Linked DNA regions of Piscinibacter sp. HJYY11. The protein of the gene in region 2 interacts with the protein of the main gene of each other region in a pairwise test. Links are inferred from orthologs where the notes say so. Each region holds a gene or a part of one and is shown on either strand. Other genes may lie near its edges.

The links.
Region 1: the proteins of uvrA (region 2) and uvrB interact in binary tests that used the Escherichia coli proteins (3 or more experiments, as listed by UniProt). The link is inferred for Piscinibacter sp. HJYY11 from one-to-one orthologs.

What each region holds. Positions count from the first base shown.
Region 1 is NZ_JAERQZ010000001.1:1,042,059-1,049,203, forward strand. The notes cover bases 2,790-5,709. They hold uvrB (excinuclease ABC subunit UvrB), read right to left. Parts: upstream 5,337-5,709; coding sequence 3,243-5,336; downstream 2,790-3,242. Other genes in these bases: iscR (Fe-S cluster assembly transcriptional regulator IscR), read right to left, coding at 2,790-3,024; JI745_RS04755 (amino acid aminotransferase), read left to right, coding at 5,431-5,709. Outside these bases: Fe-S protein assembly co-chaperone HscB, read right to left, coding at 1-423; iron-sulfur cluster assembly protein IscA, read right to left, coding at 497-820; Fe-S cluster assembly scaffold IscU, read right to left, coding at 823-1,209; JI745_RS04740 (IscS subfamily cysteine desulfurase), read right to left, coding at 1,243-2,463; more of iscR, read right to left, coding at 2,491-2,789; more of JI745_RS04755, read left to right, coding at 5,710-6,630; JI745_RS04760 (polyhydroxyalkanoate depolymerase), read left to right, coding at 6,833-7,145. UniProt on the Escherichia coli protein: The UvrABC repair system catalyzes the recognition and processing of DNA lesions. A damage recognition complex composed of 2 UvrA and 2 UvrB subunits scans DNA for abnormalities.
Region 2 is NZ_JAERQZ010000001.1:3,115,886-3,123,595, reverse strand. The notes cover bases 2,595-6,079. They hold uvrA (excinuclease ABC subunit UvrA), read right to left. Parts: upstream 5,696-6,079; coding sequence 2,795-5,695; downstream 2,595-2,794. Other genes in these bases: JI745_RS14510 (hypothetical protein), read right to left, coding at 5,855-6,079; JI745_RS14520 (ATP-binding protein), read right to left, coding at 2,595-2,614. In the rest of the region: more of JI745_RS14520, read right to left, coding at 1-2,594; more of JI745_RS14510, read right to left, coding at 6,080-7,297. UniProt on the Escherichia coli protein: The UvrABC repair system catalyzes the recognition and processing of DNA lesions. UvrA is an ATPase and a DNA-binding protein. A damage recognition complex composed of 2 UvrA and 2 UvrB subunits scans DNA for abnormalities.

The DNA of each region.
Region 1 (7,145 bases), 2.1 Mb from region 2 along the record:
ACCCCGCTCGTCGCAGGTGGCAGCGAGTTGTTCGAGGGCATGGCGCCGGTGCGTTGCCACGCTGTCGGCCAACGCTTCCACGTCGCTCAGCAGCGTCGCCTCTTCGAGCGCCTCACGCCATTCCATCTGCTGCATCAGGAAGCCCGTGGGCATCGAGGTGTTGCTCTCGCTGTGCACCTGAACGCCGTTCAACTCGCAGAGGTAGGCGGCGCGCTTCACCGGGTCCTTCAGGCGCCGGTACGCCTCGTTGACCCGCACCGCCCACTGCATCGCCACCCGCTTGGCCGCCGCACCATCGGCCGCGAACTTGTCGGGGTGCACCTGCGCTTGCAGCTCGCGCCAGCGGTTGTCGAGCGCAGCGCGTTCCAGCGCATGGCGCCGCGGCAGGCCGAACAGGGCGAAGTCATCGTCGTCCAGCTTCACGGCACGCTCGATTCAGAGGTACAGACAAAACAAAGGCGCGACTCATGCCGCGCCTGATGCACATCACCCGGGTTCAGACCCGGAACGATTCACCGCACCCGCAGCGATCCTTTTCGCGCGGGTTGTGGAACTTGAAGCCTTCGTTGAGGCCCTCGCGCACGAAATCGAGTTCGGTGCCGTCGAGGTAAGGCAGGCTCTTGGGATCGATCAGCACCTTCACGCCGTGGCCTTCGAAGACGATGTCTTCCGGCGCCACGTCATCGGCGTATTCAAGCTTGTAGGCGAGGCCCGAACAGCCGGTCGTCTTCACGCCCAGGCGCACGCCGACGCCCTTGCCGCGTTTGGTGAGATAGCGCGTCACATGGCGTGCCGCCGCTTCCGTCAGCGTGACCGCCATCATCAGTGCGCCTTCTTCGCCTTGTAGTCGTTGACGGCGGCTTTGATCGCGTCTTCGGCCAGGATCGAGCAGTGGATCTTCACCGGCGGCAGCGCCAGCTCTTCAGCAATGTGCGTGTTCTTGATGGTCAGCGCTTCGTCGAGCGACTTGCCCTTCACCCATTCGGTGACGAGCGAGCTCGACGCGATGGCGGAGCCGCAGCCATAAGTCTTGAACTTCGCGTCTTCGATCAAGCCCGTCGCCGGGTTCACCTTGATCTGCAGCTTCATCACGTCGCCGCACGCCGGGGCGCCGACCATGCCGGTGCCCACGCTGTCATCACCCTTTTCGAACGAACCCACGTTGCGCGGGTTCTCATAGTGGTCTACGACCTTTTCGCTGTATGCCATGTCAGTACTCCAGAATCCTTCGTGCGCCGGTGGTCAGTGAGCAGCCCATTGGATGGTGCTCAGGTCGATGCCGTCCTTGTGCATCTCCCACAGCGGCGACAGCTCGCGCAACTTGGCCACGCGGTCCTTCAGCGTGGCGATCACGTAGTCGATCTCGTCCACGGTCGTGAAGCGGCCGATGGTCATACGCAGCGACGAGTGCGCAAGCTCGTCGCTGCGGCCGAGCGCACGCAGCACGTAGCTCGGCTCCAGGCTCGCCGAGGTACAGGCGGAGCCCGACGACACCGCGATGCCCTTGATGCCCATGATCAGGGACTCGCCCTCGACGAAGTTGAACGACATGTTCAGGTTGTGCGGCACACGCTGCGTGGGGTGGCCGTTGAGGAAGGTCTGCTCGATGTCGGACAGCCCCTCCACCAGGCGCTTGTGCAGCATGCGCACACGCTCGCTCTCCACACCCATCTCTTCACGGGCGATGCGGAAGGCTTCGCCCATGCCGACGATCTGGTGCGTGGGCAGCGTGCCCGAACGCATGCCGCGCTCATGGCCACCGCCGTGCATCTGCGCTTCGATGCGCACACGCGGCTTGCGGCGCACGTAGAGCGCGCCGATGCCCTTGGGGCCGTAGGTCTTGTGGGACGCCAGGCTCATCAGGTCGATGGGCAGCTTGGCGAGGTCGATCTCGACCTTGCCGGTGGCTTGCGCCGCGTCGACGTGGAAGATGATCCCGCGCTCGCGGCACAGCGTGCCGATCGCGGCCACGTCTTGAATGACGCCGATCTCGTTGTTCACGTACATCACCGACACGAGGATGGTGTCGGGGCGCATCGCGGCCTTGAGCTTGTCCAGGTCCAGCAAGCCGTCTTCCCGCACATCGAGGTAGGTCACCTCGAAGCCCTGGCGCTCCAGCTCGCGCATGGTGTCGAGCACGGCCTTGTGCTCGGTCTTGACGGTGATGAGGTGCTTGCCGCGTGTCTTGTAAAACTGTGCGGCACCCTTCAAGGCCAGGTTATTGGACTCGGTGGCACCCGAGGTCCAGATGATCTCGCGGGGGTCGGCCCCAATCAGCGCCGCCACCTGTTCGCGGGCCTTCTCCACGGCGGCCTCGGCTTCCCAACCCCATGCATGGCTGCGCGACGCCGGGTTGCCGAAATGTTCGCGCAACCACGGAATCATCGCGTCCACCACGCGCTGGTCACACGGCGTGGTCGCGCCGTAGTCCATGTAGATCGGGAAATGCTGGGTCATGTCCATGACGAAAGGCGAAAGAGACGGGTTGACTTACTTGCTCATGGCCCCGCCGAGTGCAAACACCGAATTGGGGGCGGTGATCTTGATCGGCTTGACGACGGGTTGCGTGGAGATGGCGCGCTTGACGGGGTGCTCCTCGATCGAGACGCCCTTGGCCAACTGCTCCTCCACGAGTTTGCGCAGCGAGATGGAGTCGAGGTACTCGATCATCTTGGCGTTGAGGCTGGACCACAGGTCGTGCGTCATGCAACGGCCGGCGTCTTCGCCCATGCAGTTTTCCTTGCCGCCGCAGCCGGTGGCATCGATGGGTTCATCAACGGCAACGATGATGTCGGCGACGGTGATCTCATCGGACTTGCGGCCGAGCGAGTAGCCACCGCCGGGGCCACGGGTGCTTTCCACAAGCTCGTGACGGCGCAACTTGCCGAACAACTGCTCGAGGTAGGACAGAGAAATCTGCTGGCGAGCGCTGATGGCAGCCAGCGCAACGGGGCCGGTGTTCTCGCGCAGCGCGAGATCGATCATGGCGGTAACGGCAAAACGGCCTTTGGTGGTCAGTCGCATGAAATCCTCCTGGTGCCGGTGACAGCACGATTAGTCAATGAAAGCGATCAATGGTGGCTTCACGCTCGCAAGCACCGCCCTCATGGGGCGGGTTAACCCGCGGAATAATCCGACAGGTTTACTCAAGTATATATGAAACCCACTGATTCGGTCGGCATTGGCTAAGGAAGTTCCCCCTCGGTGAGCAGGCTCATTGGCCTGCCTTTCCACCCTGACACTTACTTCGACCCGGCCGGTTCGGGTGACACATTGTCGGCCCCCGGAGCCCCAAATGCTTGCTCTCTTAACGTCGCAAGCTGATCTCGCACCCTTGCAGCTTTCTCGAATTCGAGGTTGCGAGCGTGCTCCAGCATGGTTTTTTCCAGCTGTTTGATGCGTTTTGCGAGATCTTTTTCGGACAAGGCTTCGACGGCCGCGGCCTCCAAGACCCTTTGGGCATCCTTGGTTTTTTCGCTATAGACGCCATCAATCAGGTCCCGCACCTGCTTTTGGATGCTCCGCGGCGTGATGCCCTCGGCCTCGTTGTGGGCCAGCTGCTTGGCGCGGCGCCGCTCGGTCTCGCTGAGCGCGAGCTTCATCGAATCGGTGACCTTGTCCGCGTAGAGGATGGCCTTGCCGTTCAGGTTACGCGCCGCGCGGCCGATGGTCTGGATCAGCGAGCGCTCCGAGCGCAGGAAGCCTTCCTTGTCGGCATCGAGGATGGCCACGAGCGACACCTCGGGGATATCCAGCCCCTCGCGCAGCAGGTTGATGCCTACCAGCACGTCAAAGGCGCCCAGGCGCAGGTCACGCAGGATCTCCACGCGCTCCACCGTATCGATGTCGCTGTGCAGGTAGCGCACCTTGACGCCGTTGTCGTTCAGGTAGTCGGTGAGCTGCTCGGCCATGCGCTTGGTGAGCGTGGTGATGAGCACCCGCTCGTTGACCTTTACGCGCTCGCGGATCTCCTGCAGCACGTCATCGACCTGATGCGTGGCCGGGCGCACCTCGACCACCGGGTCGATCAGGCCGGTGGGCCGCACGAGCTGCTCGACCACCTGGCCGGCGTTCTGCTTCTCGAAGTCGGCCGGTGTGGCCGACACGAACACCACCTGGCGCATCTTCTTCTCGAACTCTTCAAACTTCAGCGGCCGGTTGTCCAGCGCACTCGGCAGGCGGAAGCCGTATTCGACGAGCGTCGTCTTGCGCGCCCGGTCGCCGTTGTACATGCCGCCCAGCTGGCCGATCAGCACGTGTGACTCGTCGAGGAACATCAGCGCGTCTTTCGGCAGATAGTCCACCAGCGTCGACGGCGGCTCGCCGGGCAGAGAGCCCGAAAGGTGCCGCGTGTAGTTCTCGATGCCTTTGCAGTGCCCGATCTCCTGCAGCATCTCCAGGTCGAAGCGCGTGCGTTGCTCGAGCCGCTGTGCCTCGACCAGCTTGCCGGCCTTCACCAGCTCATCGAGCCGCTCGCGCAACTCCTGCTTGATGGTGTCGATGGCCGAGAGCACACGATCACGCGGCGTCACGTAGTGGCTCGACGGATAGACCGTGAAGCGCACGATCTTCTGCTTGATGCGCCCGGTGAGCGGGTCGAAGAGCTGCAGCGTCTCGACCTCATCGTCAAAGAGCTCGATGCGCACCGCCAGCTCCGAGTGCTCGGCCGGAAACACATCGATCGTGTCGCCGCGCACGCGAAACGTGCCGCGCGAAAAATCCTGCTCGTTGCGCGTGTACTGCATGCGGATGAGCTGCGCGATCACGTCACGCTGGCCCATCTTGTCGCCCTTCCTGAGGGTCATCACCATGCGGTGATAGTCGGTCGGGTTGCCGATGCCATAGATCGCAGACACCGTCGCCACGATCACCACGTCGCGCCGCTCCAGCAGGCTCTTCGTCGCGGAAAGGCGCATCTGCTCGATGTGTTCGTTGATCGAGCTGTCCTTCTCGATGAAGAGGTCGCGCTGAGGCACGTAGGCCTCAGGCTGGTAGTAGTCGTAGTAGCTGACGAAGTACTCGACGGCGTTCTTAGGGAAGAACTCGCGGAACTCGCTGTAGAGCTGCGCCGCCAGCGTCTTGTTGGGCGCGAACACGATCGCCGGCCGGCCGAGCCGAGCGATCACGTTGGCCATCGTGAAGGTCTTGCCCGAGCCCGTGACGCCGAGCAGCGTCTGGAAGCTCAGGCCGTCTTGCACGCCCTCGATCAGCTGCTGGATCGCCGCTGGCTGGTCGCCCGATGGTGGGTACGGCTGGAACAGCTGGAACGGCGAATCGGGAAAGCTCACGAACTCGCCCGCCGCGGGTTGCTCGACAACTTCAGACATCTCGGCCATGGCAGATAAAATCTCCGGGTTTCCCCGCGCACGCAGGGCAATCGTTCAGGTTAGCCCAAATCACTCCCCCGCTCTACTGACAAGGACTGTCCCCATGACCTCGCTGTTCTCTGCCGTCGAAATGGCCCCCCGCGACCCCATCCTGGGCCTGAACGAGCAGTTCAACGCCGACCCGAACCCGAACAAGGTGAACCTGGGCGTCGGCGTGTATTTCGACGAGAACGGCAAGCTCCCCCTGCTGAAGTGCGTGGCCCAGGCCGAGAAGCAGATGATGGAAGCACCGACCGCGCGCGGTTACCTGCCCATCGACGGCATCGCCGCGTATGACAAGGCCGTGCAGGGGCTGGTCTTCGGTGCCGACAGCGCCGCCGTGAAAGACGGCCGCGTCGCCACCGTGCAAGGCATTGGCGGCACCGGCGGCCTGAAGATCGGCGCCGACTTCCTGAAGCGCCTCAACCCCAACGCCAAGGTGCTGATCAGCGACCCGAGCTGGGAAAACCACCGCGCACTCTTCACCAACGCCGGCTTCACGGTCGACACCTACCCGTACTACGACGCCGCCAAGAAGGGCGTGAACTTCGACGCCATGCTCGCCGGCCTGAAGGCCGCGCCGGCCGGCACCATCGTCGTGCTGCACGCCTGCTGCCACAACCCGACCGGCTACGACATCACGCCAGCGCAATGGGCGCAGGTCGTCGACGCGGTCAAGGCCGCGAAGCTCGTGCCTTTCCTCGACATGGCCTACCAGGGCTTCGGCGAAGGCATCAAGGAAGACGGCGCCGTCATCGAGCAGTTCATGGCCGCCGGCCTCGACTTCTTCGTGTCCACCTCGTTCTCGAAGAGCTTCTCGCTCTACGGCGAACGTGTCGGCGCGCTGAGCGTGGTGTGCGAAAGCAAGGACGAAGCCGCCCGCGTGCTGAGCCAGCTGAAGATCGTGATCCGCACCAACTACTCCAACCCGCCGACGCACGGCGCCCAAGTCGTGGCGACGGTGCTCAACACGCCTGCCCTGCGCGCGCTGTGGGAAGAAGAACTCGCCGGCATGCGCGTTCGCATCAAGGAAATGCGCAAGCTCCTGGTCGAGAAGCTCAAGGCCGCCGGCCTCAAGCAGGACATGAGCTTCATCACCTCGCAGAAGGGCATGTTCAGCTATTCGGGCCTCAGCAAGGAGCAGATGCAACGCCTGCGCAGCGAGTTCGGCATCTACGGCGTCGATTCCGGCCGCATCTGCGTGGCTGCCCTCAACAAGAAGAACATCGATGCAGTGGTCGCAGCCATTGCGAAGGTGAGCTGATCTGACTTGAGGCGAGGGTGTCACGCCTTTGACACCCCGTTCGTGCCGATAAACGCACGAACGACGAGCACTAGGCCCTCTTCTGGTGCCTTTTCGGGGTTTCCACCCGCGGCTGTCATCTGCACGATTCAGGGCAGCTGCCTAGAATGTTGCGACGCACAAGCGTGCACTGGCGTGCGATCCACGCTCACGAGGAACTCCGATGCTGTATCAACTCTATGAAACCCACCGCGCGCTGCTGAGTCCGTTCTCGGAATTCGCAAGCGCCTCGGCCAAGCTGTACAGCCACCCGCTGTCGCCGTTCACGCACACGCCGCTGGCGCACCGCATCTCGGCCGGCCTCGACCTGATGCACCGGCTCTCGAAGGAGTACGAGAAGCCCGAATTCGGCATCACCTCGGTGAAGGTCGGCGGTGTCGACGTCGCCGTGCAGGAGCAGGTGGCGATCGAGAAGCCCTTCTGCCGCCTGCTGCGCTTCAAGCGCTTCACCGATGACCAGGCCGTGCTGGGCCAGC
Region 2 (7,710 bases):
GGTTCATGTCGATCAGCAGCAGATCGTGGTGCTGAGCGCGGGCCGCCGCGAGGCCGCCCTGGCCGTCTGTGGCGATGTGCAGGTCCCACTGGGGCCGTGACTTGAACACCTCCTGCATCAGCAGCACGTTGAGCGGCTCGTCTTCCACATAGAGCACCTGGCGGTGCGCCGAGGTGGGCTCGGGCGGCAGCGGGTCGCGCGGATCGTTGCGGTGGCGGGTGCCGGTGGGCGCGGTGCCGGCGGGCAGGCTCAGCGTGAAGGTCGAGCCCTTGCCGGGGCGGCTCGCCACCTTCAATTCGCCCCCCATCGATGCCGCCAGCTGCCGCGCGATCACGAGGCCGAGGCCGGTGCCTTCGACTCGCCTCTGCTCCGCGCCCAGGCGGTTGAAGGGCTGGAAGAGGCGCGCCTGCTGCTGCTCGGAGAGGCCCTCGCCTTCGTCGGTGACGGCGACGAACATGTGCTCGTCGCCGCGCGAGAGCGTGACCTTCACCGTGCCGGCGGGCCGGTTGTACTTGATGGCGTTGGACAGCAGGTTGAGCAGCACCTGTTCCACCGCGCGTGCATCGGCCAGTGCCCAGTGGGCGCGGCGCGGGGGCGCCGCGAGGCGCACGCCGGCGCTGTCGGCCACCGGCTGGATGAGCGTGAAGCAGGTCTGCAGCGTGGCGGCCAGGTTGACCGGCGTTCGCTCGAGCGAGAAGTCTTCCTGCTCGATGCGCGCGAGATTGAGCATGTCGTTGATGAGTTCGAGCAGGTGCCGGCCGGCGCGCATCACACTGTCGAGCCGGCGGGCCTGGTCGGGTTCGAGGGGGTGCACACGGTCGATGGCCATCAGCTGGGCGAAACCCAGGATGCCGTTGAGCGGTGTGCGCAATTCGTGGCTCACGCGCGAGAGGAATTCGCTCTTGGCGCGGCTGGCGCGCTCGGCGGCTTCCTTGTCGTGGCGCAGCTGTTCGTGGGCGGCCTGCTGCGTCACGTCGCGGCAGGTGCCGACCATGCCGATCGGTCGCTGCGCCTCGCCGAGCGTGCAGCGGGCGAAGATCTCGAGCATCGCCTCGCTGCCGTCGGGCCGTTGCTGGCGGTAGCGCGCTTCCAGCATGCCGCCGGTCGCGAGCGCATGCTCCAGCCGCGCCTGCACCGCGTAGCGGTCGCTCGGGTGGATGGCGGCCAGCCAGTCGTTGAGCCGGTAGTCGGCCTGCGGGAACCTGAGGCCGTGGTTGGCGCAGGCGCGTGCGTCGAAGCTCATGCGGCCACTGTCGAGGTCGAACTCGGCGATGCCGATGCCGGCCGCCTCGGCCGCCAGGCCCCACCGCTCCTCGCTGCTGCGCAGGGCGAGCTCGGTCTCCTTGCGCGCGGTCACGTCGGAACAGAAGCCGTGCCACAGCGTGCCGCCCTCGGCATGGCGCTCGGGCACCGCCCGCACCTCGATCCATCGCACCGTGCCGCCTCGGATGATGCGGAACTCGCGGTGCCAGGGCCGCAGCGCACGCGATGCGGCGAGCAGGCTCGGCACGAACTCGAGCGCATCGTCCGGGTGCAGCATGCGGCACACCACGTCGAAGTCTCCGCCGTCGCCGTTGCGGGGCGGCTCGGCGCCGAAGAGCTCGCGCGTGGCGTCGCTCGCGTAGGTGTAGAAGGGCGTGCCGTCGCGCTGCATCCACAGCTGGAAGATCACGCCCGGCACCTGGGACGACAGCTTGCGCAGCAGCTCGCCTTGCGCGTGTGTGCGCCGCTCGGCCGCGATGTGCGCCGACACGTCGCGTGCCGTGCCGCGGTAGCCGGCGAACTCGCCGTTCGCGTCGAACACCGGCACCGCACTGCGCGACACCTGCAGCACGCCGCGCGGCGTGGGCTTGTCGGTGATGACGCGCGTGATGGGCTGGCGCCGCTGAAGCAGCGTGTGCAGGCGGCGGTCGCTCCCGAGCGGGTGGCCCAGGCCATCGAGCAAGGGCGTGTCCTCGAGCAGCTGGCCGCGCACCGATGCCGGGGAGAGGCCGGTCACGGCCTCGAAGGTCGACGACACCCAGGTGTAGCGCAGCGAGGCATCGGTTTCCCACATCCAGTCGCCCGAGGCCCGGGCGAAGTCGAGGAGGCGCAGCCGCTCGTCGTCGGCCGGGGGGGTGTTGCGCGGTGCGGCGAGCAGCGCGCTCGCGGCACGGGCCAGTTGCACCAGGCTTGCGCGCTGCGCATCGCTCAAGGTGCGGGGGCGCGAATCGATCACGCACAGCGCGCCCAGCACCTCGCCATCGAGCACCAGCGGCGCGCCCGCATAACCGCGGATGTGCGGCACGCCGGTGACGAAGGGGTTGTGTGCAAACCGGACATCGTGCGCCGCGTCGTGCACCTCGAACACGCCCTCGCTCACCAGCGTGTGGTTGCAGAAGGAGATGGCGCGCGGAATCTCGCGCACCGGCAGGTCGTCCCAGCCGTGCACGGCCTTGATCCATTCGCGTTGTGCGTCGAGCAGGGTGATCGCGGCGATCGGCGTGCCGCAGAGCTCGGCGGCGCACTGCGCGAGAGCGTTGAAGCTTTCTTCGGGCGCAGTGTCGAGGATGCCCGTCGCGTGGAGCCTGGCCAGCCGGTGTGATTCGTCAGCGGGCAGGGGCGCAGGCGGCATGGGGGTGTCGTCGTGGCGCTTTGCGCGACAGGGGGTGGGGCGGGGCTGCGGCAATGTAGTGCAAGCGTCTGCCGCTTGCCAAGGGTGGAACTCCCGCATGCAAGCCCGATGCCGCATTGCTGCGGTGCACCGTGTCGTGTGTCGACGTCGTGAGAAAAGTCGCGCCCACGCGCGCTCAGATCAGCGCAACAGCGGCTTCAGGTAGTGCCCGGTGTGGCTCGCCGGGTTGGCCGCCACGTCTTCCGGCGTGCCGGCCGCGACCACCGTGCCGCCTCCGGCACCGCCCTCGGGGCCCATGTCGATCAACCAGTCAGCTGTCTTGATCACGTCCAGGTTGTGCTCGATCACCACGATGGTGTTGCCCGCGTCGCGCAGCTGGTGCAGCACCTTGAGCAGCAGGTCGATGTCGGCGAAGTGCAGGCCGGTGGTGGGTTCGTCGAGGATGTAGAGCGTGCGGCCGGTGTCGCGCTTGCTGAGCTCGAGCGCGAGCTTCACGCGCTGCGCTTCGCCACCCGAGAGCGTGGTCGCGCTCTGGCCGAGGCGGATGTAGCCCAGGCCCACGTCGAGCAGCGTCTGCAGCTTGCGTGCGATGTTCGGCACGGCGTTGAAGTACGCGTGCGCGTCTTCGACGGTGAGGTTGAGCACCTCGGTGATGTTCTTGCCCTTGTAGAGGACTTCGAGCGTCTCGCGGTTGTAGCGCGCGCCCTGGCACACGTCGCACGGCACGTAGACGTCGGGCAGGAAGTGCATCTCCACCTTCAGCACGCCGTCGCCCTGGCAGGCCTCGCAGCGGCCGCCGGCCACGTTGAAGCTGAAGCGCCCCGGACCATAGCCACGCTCGCGGGCGGTGGGCACTTCGGCAAAGAGCTCGCGGATGGGCGTGAAGAGCCCGGTGTAGGTGGCCGGGTTGCTGCGCGGTGTTCGCCCGATCGGGCTCTGGTCGACGCTGATTACCTTGTCGAAGAGGTCCAGCCCTTCGATGGCGTCATGCGGCTCCGGCTCGGCGTGGCTGTTGTACAGGTTGCGCGCCACAGCGGCGTACAAGGTGTCGTTGACGAGCGTCGACTTGCCCGAGCCCGACACGCCCGTCACGCAGGTCAGCAGGCCGACCGGGATCTCGGCGGTGACGCCCTTCAGGTTGTTGCCGCGCGCGTTGACGATGCGCAGCACCTGGGGTTCCGCCATGTCCTCGATGCGGCGGCGTTTCTTCGGCACCGGAATCTTCAGCACGCCGGCGAGGTAGCGGCCGGTGAGCGACTCGGCGCTCGCGGCCACGTCGGCCGGCGTGCCCTGCGCAATGACCTGGCCGCCGTGCACGCCGGCGCCGGGGCCCATGTCGACCACGTAGTCGGCGGCGCGGATCGCGTCTTCGTCATGCTCGACGACGAGCACCGAGTTGCCGATGTCGCGCAGGTGGCGCAGGGTGCCGATGAGGCGGTCGTTGTCGCGCTGGTGCAGGCCGATGCTCGGTTCGTCGAGCACGTACATCACGCCGGTCAGGCCCGAGCCGATCTGCGAGGCGAGGCGGATGCGCTGCGCTTCGCCGCCCGAGAGCGTGTCGGCGCTGCGGTCCAGGCTCAGGTAGTTGAGGCCGACGTCGTTGAGGAACTTGAGGCGCGAGCGGATCTCGCGGATCACCTTGTCGGCGATCTCGGCTTTCGCGCCCTTCAGCTTCAGCTGCTCGAAGTAGGCGAGGCATTCGCGCAGCGTCTGGTGCTCGATGCGGTAGATCGGCTCCCCCTGGGCATCGCCTTCACCTTGCAGGAACACATGGCGCGCCTCGGTGCGCAGGCGCGTGCCTTCGCAGGCGGGGCAGGGCTTGGCCGCCTGGTAGCGCGCGAGGTCCTCGCGCACCGCGGCGGAGTCGGTCTCCTTGTAGCGCCGCTCCAGCGTCGGGATGATCCCTTCGAAGGGGTGCTTGCGCTTGACGCTGCGCGTCTTGCCCTTGGGGCCGTCGGCCTCGTAGGTGAAGCTGATCTCTTCCTCGCCCGAGCCGTACAGCAGCACCTCGCGTGCCTTCTTCGGCAGCTCTTCGAAGGGCGTGTCGATGTCGAACTTGTAGTGCTTGGCCACGCTCTCAAGCAGCGAGAAGGTGTAGCCGTTGCGGCGGTCCCAGCCTTTCACCGCGCCGCTGGCGAGGCTGAGCGACGGGAAGGCGACCACACGTTCCGCGTCGAACGCCGTCACCTGGCCCAGGCCGTCGCAGCTCGGGCAGGCGCCCACCGGCGAATTGAACGAGAAGAGGCGCGGCTCCAGTTCGCTCAGGCTGTAGCTGCAGACGGGGCAGGCGAAGCGGTTGGAGAAGAGGTGCTCCTTGCCGCTGTCCATCTCGAGCGCGATCGCGCGGCCTTCGGCGTTGCGCAGCGCGGCTTCGAAGCTTTCGGCCAGGCGCTGTTGCAGGCCGTCCTGCACCTTCACGCGGTCGACCACGATGTCGATGTCGTGCTTCTCGGCCTTCTTGAGCTTGGGCACGTCGGTCGCGTCGTAGGTCGTGCCGTCGATGCGGAAGCGCACGTAGCCCTGGGCCTGCCAGTCGGCAAACGCGTCGGCGAACTCGCCCTTGCGGTCGCGCACCACCGGGGCCAGCACCATCAGCTTGGTGCCCTCGGGCAACGCAAGTGCGGTGTCGACCATCTGGCTCACGCTCTGCGCCTGCAGCGGCAGGTTGTGGTTGGGGCAGAAGGGCGTGCCGGCGCGTGCGTAGAGCAGGCGCAGGTAGTCGTGGATCTCGGTGACGGTGCCGACCGTCGAGCGCGGGTTGTGGCTCGTCGCCTTCTGCTCGATGCTGATCGCCGGCGACAGGCCTTCGATCACGTCGACGTCGGGCTTGTCCATCAGCTGCAGGAACTGCCGCGCATACGCGGAGAGGCTCTCGACGTAGCGCCGCTGGCCTTCGGCATAAAGCGTGTCGAACGCGAGGCTCGACTTGCCCGAGCCCGACAGCCCGGTGATCACCACCAGCTGGTTGCGCGGGATGTCGAGGTCGATGTTCTTGAGGTTGTGGGTGCGGGCGCCACGCACCCGCAGCATCGGGGCCTCGATCGAGGCTTCAGGCGAAGTGGGGGGGCGGCGGGCGGGCATCGGGCGGCGGGGAAACGGAAGATGATAGCGAGGCACGATGCCCTCGCCGCTGACACCTGTCGCCATGGGACCGAGGCCGTCGGCCAAAAAAAAGGGGCGCACCCGCGAGGGCCGCCCCTTCGGGCCGGCGACGCGCCGGCCTTCTAGCGTCGTGGTATGTCAGATGTTCGGGCAGTAGGTGATAGGTCCGCTGAGGGTCTGGGTCGGGGCACCCGGAGGCGTGGCAACCCAGATGTTGGGCGCACTGGTGGCGTTGACCGAGATGTTGCAGTCGGAATCGACCGCGATGTCGAACGCATGCCAGTAGTCGTTGAAGCCCTCACCTGCGGGCGGCGTGAAGATGCGCGTATGGCCTCCTGCCGTGATTTCGATCCGCACCGGGGAGCCTGTCATGGCAGGCGTGTAGGTGCGAGAGTAGTTGGCGACGTAGTAGCGGTAGATCCCCCCGCGCACGACCTGGCGCACGCTGACGATCTCAGGCCCGTTCGAGTCGGTGTCGTCGTGGTCGAGGGCCGCGTACGGCAGGCTTGGCAGCGAGCCCAGGTTGAGGTACGAAACGTGCGTGCCGTGGGGTGTGATCAGGTGCGAGTCCACATCCAGCGGGTGGGTCCCCCAGGTCAGCCGGATGCTGATGGCGTCGGCGAGAACCAGGCACCCTGCGCTAATGGTTTGGGGCAACTTTTCCGTCTCGATTTCCAGGTAGTTCGAGATGCGTCGGCCCCAGCGAGCGGACAGGATGGACTCGGCATCGGCTCGCATGGCAATGGAGAAGTTGCCGTTGCTGTCGGTGAGGGTGCTGGTCATGCCGGAGTAGTTCACGCCTTCGGATTCGACGCGAGCACGGCTCACACGCTCGCCCAGGGTGTTCACCACGCAACCGGTTACCTGCACGGTGTCCGGCAGGGTGCCGGCCACCCAGGTGCCGCTCCGTGTGACAGTGCCGGCGTAGTACTGGTTCGGCCCGACACCGGTCAGGGTGGCCGTGCCCTCGTTGACCCAGAAGCCGGTCGTTGGCTCGAACCGGAACAACCCGGCGACCGGAGGACGGTTCGCCGAGCGTGTCGAAACGGGAATGCGCAGGGTGGCGTTCTGACCGGGGGCGATGTCATACGAGCCGCCGGTCCCGTCGGTGATCACCACCGACATTGCGCCATGCACCTGGAGCCAAGTGTTGGCCGACACGCGATAGTCGCCGGTCAGCAGGGTGGGGTCCTGGGCCACGTTGATCGGCGTGACTTGCACGCTAACCGCCGTGGACGGAGCCGCTCCGCCGCTGGTGACGATCGCGTTGGCAGGGAAGTTCACCTGGGCGGTGGCGCTCGATATGACGGTGCCTCCGACGGCAGCGTCGACGCTCTGCGTGGTGGCGACCGGCGTGAGCTGCACGGGCACGACGGTGTCGATGTTGTTGACCGATGCGGTGTAGCGCACGTTGGGGATGTAGCCGGGCGCCGAGAGCGTGACCGCGAGGCGATCGGTCTGCGTCACGTTCAGGAACGAGAACGCACCATCCGTTCCGGTGCTCTGCGTGTTGCCTCCCACTGTCACGGTGGCGCCGACCACGGGCTGGCCGCTGGCGGACGACAGGGTTCGGCTGCTCACGCTGCCCGGGTCCTGCGGGGGAGGCGGCGGCGGGGGCGGCGGGGGCGGGGGCGGGGGCGGGGGAGGTGGTTGGACGTACGGCGTGCCGCCACCGCCTCCGCCGTCGCCTCCCCCGCCGCCGCAGGCGGCCAGCACGGCCGAGAAGGCCACGGCGACGAGGAGCGCGCGACTGACGGCGTGGCCCGTCGCGGCGTGGGGAGTACGGTTGTGATTCAAGAGGCCTCCGGTGGCGATGCGTTCGAACACGGCCATGACCTGCAGCGCGATGCTGCGGGGTCACGGAACACGATGTCTTGGCGCACCCCCCGGCTGCGACGGCCACGGCGGGGCGAACATGGATCGCCAGGGTGGGTGCCTTGCACCTCACTCGGCATAGGTCCGGAAGTTGTTCCCCCCTTGCTTCCTTTCGGAAG